Regions from separate parts of the Enterovibrio litoreus genome, predicted to be linked through region 2. Evidence: riboswitches for the same ligand, from Rfam matches in the RefSeq annotation. Region 2 holds a riboswitch; the other holds the start of a gene.
What was found. A riboswitch is a leader RNA that binds a small molecule or an ion and turns the genes downstream of it on or off. The one in region 2 is predicted to bind thiamine pyrophosphate.

Region 1: another riboswitch for thiamine pyrophosphate. It lies ahead of thiC (phosphomethylpyrimidine synthase ThiC); the one in region 2 lies ahead of thiB (thiamine ABC transporter substrate binding subunit).

Annotation. Positions count from the first base shown of each region.
Region 1 covers NZ_CP166194.1:30,505-35,877, forward strand. Annotated here, with positions in the region: rRNA gene AB8599_RS00120 (23S ribosomal RNA) at 1-1,562, shown strand, start outside; rRNA gene rrf (5S ribosomal RNA) at 1,685-1,800, shown strand; tRNA gene AB8599_RS00130 (tRNA-Asp) at 1,907-1,983, shown strand; gene AB8599_RS00135 (hypothetical protein) at 2,521-2,757, shown strand; tRNA gene AB8599_RS00140 (tRNA-Trp) at 2,834-2,910, shown strand; gene crcB (fluoride efflux transporter CrcB) at 3,109-3,492, shown strand; TPP riboswitch at 3,542-3,640, shown strand; gene thiC (phosphomethylpyrimidine synthase ThiC) at 3,755-5,373, shown strand, end outside.
Region 2 covers NZ_CP166194.1:365,904-371,276, forward strand. Annotated here, with positions in the region: gene thiQ (thiamine ABC transporter ATP-binding protein) at 1-406, opposite strand, end outside; gene thiP (thiamine/thiamine pyrophosphate ABC transporter permease) at 390-1,991, opposite strand; gene thiB (thiamine ABC transporter substrate binding subunit) at 1,996-2,991, opposite strand; TPP riboswitch at 3,042-3,146, opposite strand; gene AB8599_RS01710 (DUF547 domain-containing protein) at 3,185-3,991, opposite strand; gene leuD (3-isopropylmalate dehydratase small subunit) at 4,208-4,810, opposite strand; gene leuC (3-isopropylmalate dehydratase large subunit) at 4,820-5,373, opposite strand, start outside.

The sequences.
Region 1 (5,373 bases), 340 kb from region 2:
TCGACCCCTAAGGCGAGGCCGAAAGGCGTAGTCGATGGGAAACGGGTTAATATTCCCGTACTGCTTATAACTGCGATGGGGGGACGGAGAAGGCTAGGTGAGCTTGGCGACGGTTGTCCAAGTTCAAGTGCGTAGGTGGGTGTCTTAGGTAAATCCGGGACGCTGTTAACACTGAGACACGATGTCGAGTCACTACGGTGATGAAGTCATTGATGCCATGCTTCCGGGAAAAGCCTCTAAGCTTCAGGTTATAAGCAATCGTACCCCAAACCGACACAGGTGGTCGGGTAGAGAATACCAAGGCGCTTGAGAGAACTCGGGTGAAGGAACTAGGCAAAATGGTACCGTAACTTCGGGAGAAGGTACGCTGCCTCCGGTGAAGTCCCTTGCGGATGGAGCTAGAGGCAGTCGCAGATACCAGGTGGCTGCAACTGTTTATTAAAAACATAGCACTGTGCAAAATCGAAAGATGACGTATACGGTGTGACGCCTGCCCGGTGCCGGAAGGTTAATTGATGGGGTTATCTTCGGAGAAGCTCTTGATCGAAGCCCCGGTAAACGGCGGCCGTAACTATAACGGTCCTAAGGTAGCGAAATTCCTTGTCGGGTAAGTTCCGACCTGCACGAATGGCGTAATGATGGCCACGCTGTCTCCACCCGAGACTCAGTGAAATTGAAATCGCAGTGAAGATGCTGTGTACCCGCGGCTAGACGGAAAGACCCCGTGAACCTTTACTACAGCTTGGCACTGAACATTGACCCTACATGTGTAGGATAGGTGGGAGCCTTAGAAGCACGTACGCCAGTATGTGTGGAGGCAATCTTGAAATACCACCCTTGTATGCTTGATGTTCTAACGTTGGCCCCTAATCGGGGTTGCGGACAGTGCCTGGTGGGTAGTTTGACTGGGGCGGTCTCCTCCCAAAGAGTAACGGAGGAGCACGAAGGTGGGCTAATCACGGTCGGACATCGTGAGGTTAGTGCAATGGCATAAGCCCGCTTGACTGCGAGAATGACAATTCGAGCAGGTACGAAAGTAGGTCATAGTGATCCGGTGGTTCTGAATGGAAGGGCCATCGCTCAACGGATAAAAGGTACTCCGGGGATAACAGGCTGATACCGCCCAAGAGTTCATATCGACGGCGGTGTTTGGCACCTCGATGTCGGCTCATCACATCCTGGGGCTGAAGTCGGTCCCAAGGGTATGGCTGTTCGCCATTTAAAGTGGTACGCGAGCTGGGTTTAGAACGTCGTGAGACAGTTCGGTCCCTATCTGCCGTGGGCGTTGGATGATTGAGAGGGGCTGCTCCTAGTACGAGAGGACCGGAGTGGACGAACCTCTGGTGTTCGGGTTGTCACGCCAGTGGCATTGCCCGGTAGCTAAGTTCGGAATTGATAAGCGCTGAAAGCATCTAAGCGCGAAGCAAGCCTCGAGATGAGTCATCCCTGACACTATAAGTGTCCTAAAGGGTTGTTGGAGACTACGACGTAGATAGGTCAGGTGTGTAAGCGCTGCGAGGCGTTGAGCTAACTGATACTAATTGCCCGTGAGGCTTAACCATACAACACCCAAGGGGTTTTAGCGGACTCAGATAAGAACATTGAATGTGTATTGAGAAATAGGCTAGTCAGATTTTCTTCAGATTTTTGTTTTTCGCGCAAGCGAGGGACACAACAAAATTTGCTTGGCGACCATAGCATTATGGACCCACCTGATCCCATGCCGAACTCAGTAGTGAAACGTAATAGCGCCGATGGTAGTGTGGGGTCTCCCCATGTGAGAGTAGGACATCGCCAGGCTTCAAATTCGTTTTCATCTTTTTAAGATAAAGATGAAGGCAAAAAGTTTAGATACCCGCGTTGAACGGCGTGTATCGGATAGACACCAAGGTGTTTATCACCGTGTGGAGCGGTAGTTCAGTTGGTTAGAATACCGGCCTGTCACGCCGGGGGTCGCGGGTTCGAGTCCCGTCCGCTCCGCCACTTATTAGAGAAACCTCAGCAGAAATGTTGAGGTTTTTTGCTATCTGCGCCCCAGAAAAGTGCTTCGCACTTTAGGTTGCGTCCGGGAGGCCGGCCCACTTGCCGTGCGCGTTGAGTCCGGTTACTTCACCATTAATTTAAAGACGCCTCGCCAGAAATGACGGGGCTTTTAATCGTTTTGCTCCCAGAAAGCTTGTGACGCCGCGACACGCATTAGCTTGATTGAATGCAAGCTCAGTTGTTCTCAAATCTATTTTGAAGTTTCTTCTTCTTACGCACCTCCTGAAGCATCGTTTTTAATATCTTTTTTTGGGAAAGTTCACACATTCAAGCGGTTGGATCTATAGGTGCTTGCCGTGTTAGTGGCAATCGAACTGTAGATTCCTTTGGGCACTTCCTATGCGGCCATGCACTTTTTCTTATTAATAATTTCATTAATTGTTTGATTTGTTGTAGTAAGAAGTCTAGAACTTCATGTATGACAATCCATACATGAAGTGATCGGTGTTGAGTTATTGCATATTATGCAATGCAACAATGGATTTGATTGGTTTTTTTCTTACTATTGAGAGCTTTTTTTTATACCATCACGTTATTATCAAACCACTATTTAACGGCTTGGAGAGTCATCAAATGAATGATTTATCAGCATTAATTCAAATGACGTTACTTTGTACAGCAGTTGCAACTGCTGTGGCTGGTCCAGCGGTTATTGCTTTACTCGTATTTAATAAATACAAACAAAACCTTGCTGAAAAGCACGACATTGCTTAATTCCTGTTCAGTTGGAGTGCGCTGTGTTACTAAACTCTGGCTATTTTGCTTATTGTCGTTAGAATAACGTCCGTATAGGGGTGTAGCTCCAATTGGCAGAGCAGCGGATTCCAAATCCGCGTGTTGGGAGTTCGAATCTCTCCACCCCTGCCACATTCAAGGCCTCGACAGCAATGTCGGGGCTTTTTTGTGTCTGTCACTTTTTCACTTCAGTATCACTTCGGCTTCAGCGTATCTCTAATACATCTCAGTTATACGCAATCACATCCATTTATCACCCTTGTTTTAGCGCTTGTTGATTTTACGGCGTATCATATTGCTACTGTTTTAAGCTACGAGTGGTTTCAGTTTATGAATCAAGCGATTTTGCTTTTCTACATTGCACTTGGCGGCGCGGTAGGTGCTTGTTCTCGTTATCTCATTTCTGAGCTTTGCGTTATTTTATTAGGTCGAGGTTTTCCTTATGGAACGCTAACGGTGAACGTTATTGGTTCATTGATAATGGGATTTCTTGTGGCAGCACTTGAACAGGAAACCTTTGGTCCTGGTCCATGGCGGCACTTGATTGGCCTTGGTTTTCTTGGTGCACTCACAACGTTCTCGACGTTCTCAATGGACAACGTTTTGCTGCTTCAGCAAGGTGAATGGTTCAAAATGGGACTTAACATCGTATTGAATGTTGTAGTGTGTATTTTCTCAGCGTGGGCTGGTTTTCAGCTTTTAATGCGCAGCTAATCACAAACACTAAGGTTGAGAAGGCGTAGCGCATTTCTTATACTGCTGCTGATACTTGTCGGAGTGCCACTTGGCTGAGACCGCGAAAGCGGGATCCGTTGAACCTGATCAGGCTAATACCTGCGAAGGAAACAAGAGAAGCAAATACAATCGTGTTTTTAGATTACGTCACCCCAAATGGGGTAAGTGTATCTATGCGTAACACACCTCTTGCAGAGCAAATCCGGCAAGCATTTATTCCCTCAATTAATGGAGTAATGCTATGTCGACCCGTAAACAAGCCAGAAACGAAGCTAAAGATTTCATCGACAACCTGTCGGTACAACCCTTCCCTAATTCTAAGAAAGTCCACGTTGTAGGATCCCGTCCTGATATCCGTGTTGGTATGCGACAAATCTCATTGTCTCCAAGTCTGATTGGCGGCAATAAAGAAACGCCACAATTTGAAGATAACGAGCCTGTATTGATATATGACACCTCAGGTGTCTATACGGATCCTGATTATCACATTGATATTTATGCGGGCTTGCCAAAGCTTCGTGAGCGCTGGATTGAAGAGCGTTCCGATACGGAGTTACTCGATAAGGTCACGTCTGAATTTGCTCAAACTCGCTTGGATGACGATACGCTAGATGAACTGCGTTTCGGTAGGCTGCCTGATATCCGTCGTGCGAAAGCAGGTAAGCGAGTGACTCAGCTTTACTATGCGCGACAGGGTATTGTTACGCCGGAAATGGAATACATCGCCATACGTGAAAATATGGGACGCCACAAATATGCAGATGATCAACTGAATCACCAGCATCCAGGGCAAAGCTTTGGTGCCAATCTACCTAAAGAAATCACCCCAGAGTTTGTGCGCAGAGAAGTCGCGGAAGGTCGCGCGATCATCCCATCTAATATCAACCATCCCGAATCCGAACCGATGATTATCGGGCGAAATTTTTTGGTTAAGGTCAACGCCAACATTGGTAATTCGTCTGTGAGTTCTTCAATAGAAGAAGAAACAGAGAAGTTGGTGTGGTCGACTCGCTGGGGTGGCGATACGGTCATGGATTTGTCGACGGGACGAAACATTCACGAGACCCGTGAGTGGATCTTGCGTAATAGCCCCGTACCGATCGGCACTGTACCTATGTATCAGGCGCTTGAGAAGGTTAACGGGATTGCAGAAAACCTAACGTGGGAGGTAATGAGAGACACGCTTATTGAGCAAGCCGAGCAGGGGGTTGACTACTTTACGATTCACGCTGGTGTTTTGCTGCGATATGTACCAATGACTGCCAAGCGCGTGACGGGAATAGTGTCTCGTGGTGGATCTATTATTGCGAAATGGTGCCTTGCTCATCACACTGAAAGTTTCCTCTACACCCACTTCAGAGAGATCTGTGAAATTTGTGCTCAGTATGATGTCGCGCTTTCTTTGGGGGACGGCTTGCGCCCCGGCTCAATTGCAGATGCGAATGATGAAGCGCAATTCTCTGAGTTGCGCACTTTGGGTGAGTTGACCAAAGTCGCTTGGGAGTACGATGTACAGGTCATGATTGAAGGCCCTGGTCACGTGCCGATGCACATGATCAAAGAAAACATGAACGAGCAACTCAAGCACTGTCATGAAGCGCCTTTTTATACTCTCGGCCCACTGACGACGGATATCGCACCAGGTTACGACCACATCACATCTGGCATTGGTGCTGCCATGATTGGTTGGTTCGGTTGCGCCATGCTTTGCTATGTGACACCGAAAGAACACCTTGGCTTACCGAATAAAGACGATGTCAAAACCGGCTTGATCACTTACAAATTGTGCGCGCATGCCGCAGACCTCGCAAAGGGCCACCCTGGCGCGCAGGTTCGCGATAATGCCTTGTCTAAAGCACG
Region 2 (5,373 bases):
GTTTTTGGCCGCCAGAAAGCTGCCCAGGCAATCGGTCAAGATAGCCTTCTAATCCAACTTGCTCAGTGGCTTGCTCTACGGATTTTTTATCATCGGCATTAAGTGCCAAACGCGGACTGATGCCGAGCCCAATGTTTTCGAACACGGTTAAATGGGCGAAAAGGTTGTGCTCTTGAAACAAGATCGAAAGTGGACGCTCATGTGCAGGGGCTTGGGTGAATGTCTCGTCACCAAATTGCACACTGCCACCACTTGGCGGCAGTAAACCGCACAGCAGCGAGAGCAGGGTGCTTTTACCCGCCCCACTTGGGCCGAGAATCGCGGTGATGGAACCTGGCGCAGATTCAAACGAAAAAGACAGTGTTTCTGCCTGATAGTGATACGACAATTCACTGACTTTTAGCATGACGTTTTCTCGTGATCAAAGTTTCAATAAGGGCATAGCTGCCAAGGCTCAGTGCAAACAGGACAAGCGATGCTGCCGCCGCTGCATCCATTTGGTAGCTTCCCATTAAATGGAACAAGTACAGAGGGAGAGTTTGAAAATCTTGACTGCCGACTAGGGCGATTGCGCCTAAATCTCCCGTTGATAATACGAAGCTGACGGCGAATGCGCGCGCAATGGGTGCGCTAAGGGCTCGCCATTCGATCAAACGTAGTCGGTTGAGTCCTTTGATACCAAGGCTATTACAAAGACCATGGTATTGCTGTGCGAGCTGATAGGCTGGCTGGCTGAGTACCTTCACCACATAGGGCAAAGCCATTAAGGTATTGACTGCGAGTATTAACCAATACGGTGAACTGAAGACATCCATATGTTCACGCAGCATCAAAAATAATCCCGTCCCCAATACCACGCTAGGTACAACCAAAATGAGTGAGGCGGCCATTTCAATACCATCGGCACGTTTTGATTGCTCTGTCAGACGCCAGAATCGGCTGGTCAGCACAATTGTCGCACCCAACACAAATGCGCAGACAGCACTGCCAAACGCCAAAGAGACAGAGTTGGCCGTTGCGCGCCATAACGCACCTTGTGTGAGTACTGACAAGGCGCTGGTGTTGATACCACTCACCAGCACCATGACGAGTGGAGGCAAAACCAACAGCGCTGAAAAACCGATCCAAACGCTATCCCATATTTTCTCGCCTCGAGAATCACAACGTTTGGGCAACAGAATGTTGCTGTCTTTACCTTGCAGGGTCACAGGCTTGGTCATGCGCTGCACCACCAGATGGAATAAACCGCAGAGAATCAATTGCCACAAGGCAAGCAGCGCACCTGTTTGCAAATCGAAATCAAAACGGATGGCCTGATAAATAGCCAGTTCAATGGTGGTTGCACCCGGGCCGCCACCGAGTGCCATTACGGCGGCAAAGCTGGTAAAGCACAACATGAATACCAAGCCAATGGTATGGGGCAATTGCTGGCGTAAATACGGCCATTCAAGCAAGCGAAATTGATGCCATCCTCGTATCCCCAGTTGCTGCGCCAAACGGCGTTGATCTGACGGGATTTGATCTAGGGCTTGAACCAGTAATTGAGCAGAAAAGGGCAAGTTAAAGAAAACGTGTGCGAGCAATATGCCGGGCAAGCCGTAGATGCTCACATCCCATTCCATGCCAAATAGCGGCAGCGTGTCTGCCAGCAATCCGCTTTTACCATAAATCGCCAACAGGCCAAAAACGCCGACCAACACGGGTAGCACAAGGGTCATGGAAAACAGTTTAAGCAGCAGCGCTTTGCCTTTGAACTGACGTCGCGATAACGCATGGGCAACGGGGATCGCTAGCCCGACAGAAAGCAGTGTGGAAAGCAGCGCTTGTTTGAAACTGAAAACAGTGACGTGTTGAAGGTAAGGATCACGCCATAGCGAGGCGACATCTAACGACGGTGCTTGAGAAAGCAAAGAAAACAACGCGGCGCTGATCAGCGCCGCGATTAACGAGGCCGAGAGAATGCCCGGCCACGTTCTAGATGGGTTTAGCACGATGTTATTTCACTAATGCGGATTGCCATTCACGGATCCAAGTGCGACGATTATCCGCGACTTTTTCAGGTGTGAACTGCAAACTTTTGCTAGGAACAGACAGGGTATCAAAGCCTTTTGGTAACTCGACGCTCGTAACGGGATACATCCAGTTGCCTGTTGGAATCGCGTTCTGAAAACCATCACTTAAGATAAATTGCATAAACTCATCAGCCAATTTTTGGTTGTTCGAGCTTTTCACTTTTGCCGCCACTTCCACTTGCATATAGTGGCCTTCTTCGAAGTTAGCGCTGGTGAAGTTCGGGTTTTCTTCCGCAATCAGGTGATACGCAGGGGACGTGGTGTAAGAAAGCACCATGTCGGACTCGCCGTTCAAGAACATATTGTAGGCTTCAGACCAACCTTTGGTCACCGTGACCGTTTTGCCCGCCAGTTTCTGCCATGCGCTAGCAACATGATCGCCGTAGACAGATTTCATCCACAGCATTAAGCCTTGGCCGGGTGTTGAGGTGCGCGGGTCTTGGTAGATAACGGAAATGTCATCGCGTGTTTCAACCAGATCTTTCAAGCTTTTCGGCGGGGTTTTCAGTTTGGTTTTGTCGTACACAAACGCGAAGTAGCCATAGTCGAAAGGCACGAACGTGGTATTTTTCCAGCCATCGGGTAGCGTGACGTTTTTCACGTCCACAGTGTGCGGTGCAAGCAAGCCAGTTTTTTCCGCTTCCGCCATTAAGTTGGTGTCTAGGCCAAGCAGGATGTCAGCTTTGCTGTTTTTACCTTCAAGGCGCAGGCGATTAAGAATGGTTACGCCATCTTCCAATGCCACTAGGTTCAAGGTGCAATCACATTGCGCTTCAAACGCTTTTTTCACCGCAGGACCCGGACCCCAATCAGCGGCAAACGAGTCGTAGGTGTAAACGGTTAACGTGTTAGAAGTATCGGCTAACGCAGGGCCCGCCATGGCCATGGTTAACATCAGGGTGGAAAATGGGATTTTCATGGTTGCCTCACATCATGTTCGGCGAGGCTGAGGGTCATTGAGTTGAGTTGCACTCCGCGACATCTCATTCCTACGCCAGCATTATCTGGTTCAGGTTTATGGGTTTAGCGTTCGCAATCTCAGCCGACTTCATGTCAGCTCCCCACGAGATGGTTGATATTGTAATCATCAAGGCGATGATTACCAATCATTGTTATGGCTTATTGAGCGACCAGTCGTAATCGTACTGGATTTTACCTGACCAGCCTTTCAGCGGCTTCCCGTCACGATATAGGTCTATCTGTTCCAAAATAGCTTGTTCATTGCGACCAAAATCAACGCCATACCAGTCGTAAATGGATGATAAGGTCAATGTATTGCCTTCAATGACGGCACCTTTGGCGCTATTGGTGAACTGTGTTGCCGCTGCATCAAGCAAAGACTCGGTGTTCTCAGCAGTAAAGGCAGTGTTGGCCAAATTCGGGCAACCAAGACTGGCGCAATTCACGGCATAATGAATGCGCGAATCGTTCCAGATCGGACGAAGAATGCGGTGCTCAATATCATTTAATGTCAGCGATTGCCCTGCGACCGTGGTGACTTTGTCATCCCATGGGCCAAAACTTAAAAAACCACCCAGCTTGGTGATGGATTTAATGGGGTATTCATCAAGAATAAGCTTCACGGTCAGCGCATTGTACAGATTCACCCAGTAAGCAAATTGCTCGCTTTGACGATAGTTACGTGGGTCAAGTGAGGTTAAATCGGTCAGGTATTGCTCCAGTACAGCCTTGTCTTGAGCTGACACTGCGCCATAGTTGAATAGGGTATGCTGACCTTGTTCGGTCAGGTAAGAATCTAGAAGCTGTTGCCATTTGCTGTGATCGAAAGATGCTGAAGATGTTTCGTTGCTGCGATCCCAAATGGGCCATAACTCACTTTTCGGCGCAGCAAAAGCTTGACTCGACAGTAAGAGCAGTGCGGCGAATAAGGTGAGGTAACGTGGCAGAGTGTTGTGCATGGCTTATCCCTAACTTGATGTGATTCAATTGACACGTACACCCAAGCAACCTCAGATGCTTGTTCAGCGAGAGGTTGATTGGGTTCATACCGATAGCGCTTAGATATCAGACCTTCTCTCTTGCCGTTTTCTTTCTTTGTGTTTACGGATGACATAAAAAAACCGACCATCACGATCGGTTTTTATAGCAGTTATACTCTTTTAGTGCCGAGTGGCTTACGCCAAAAACGCCGGGATCTTCGCTTCGTATTCGGCAATTTTGTCTTCATGTTGCAGTGTCAGGCCAATGCTATCGAGACCTTCCAGCAAACAATGACGACGGAAATCGTCGATTTTAAACGAATAGACCTTGTCACCCGCAGTCACCGTTTGCGCTTCCAGATCCAAGGCGATTTCTGCCCCATCGTTGGCTTCAACAAACGCAAACAACTCGTCAACTTCCGCTTCTGTTAATTGCACTGGCACCATCTGGTTGTTGATGGAATTACCGTAGAAAATATCGGCAAAGCTGGGTGCAATCATCACTTGGAAGCCAAAATCGGCCAGTGCCCAAGGGGCGTGCTCGCGCGATGAACCACAACCAAAGTTTTCACGAGCAAGCAAAACGCTCGCGCCCTTGTAGCGAGGCTGGTTCAGCACAAACTCAGGGTTGTCCTGTGTGCCGGCTTCATCGAGGAAACGCCAATCGTGGAATAGGTGCTTACCAAAACCCGTGCGATTTACTTTCTGCAAAAATTGCTTTGGAATGATCGCGTCGGTGTCGACGTTCGCCGCGTCCAGTGGTGCCACCAGACCAGTATGTTGTTTAATTCCTGACATGGTGATTCCTTATACGCTCTGAATGTCGAAGCTGTTTACGTCAACAAAGTGACCGGCGACAGCGGCAGCGGCGGCCATGGCTGGGCTAACCAGATGAGTACGGCCTTCACGACCCTGACGGCCTTCGAAGTTACGGTTACTGGTGGATGCGCAGCGCTCTTTTGGCCCTAAGCGATCGTTGTTCATCGCCAGACACATAGAACAACCGGGCAAGCGCCATTCAAACCCAGCTTCGATAAATATCTTATCCAAGCCTTCTGATTCCGCTTGGGCTTTCACTTGCTCTGAGCCCGGTACAACCAGCGCTTGAACGCCAGCGGCCACTTTGCGGCCTTTAGCAACAGCCGCTGCCGCGCGCATGTCTTCGATACGTGAGTTGGTGCAAGAGCCGATAAAGACTTTGTCGATGGTGATGTCGGTAATTTTCTGACCCGCTTCGATACCCATGTATTTCAGCGCGCGCTCTGCAGAGTGACGCTCAATCGGATCGGCAAAGCTCTCTGGAGCAGGAACCACACCGTTAATACCCACCACTTGACCTGGATTTGTACCCCAAGTGACTT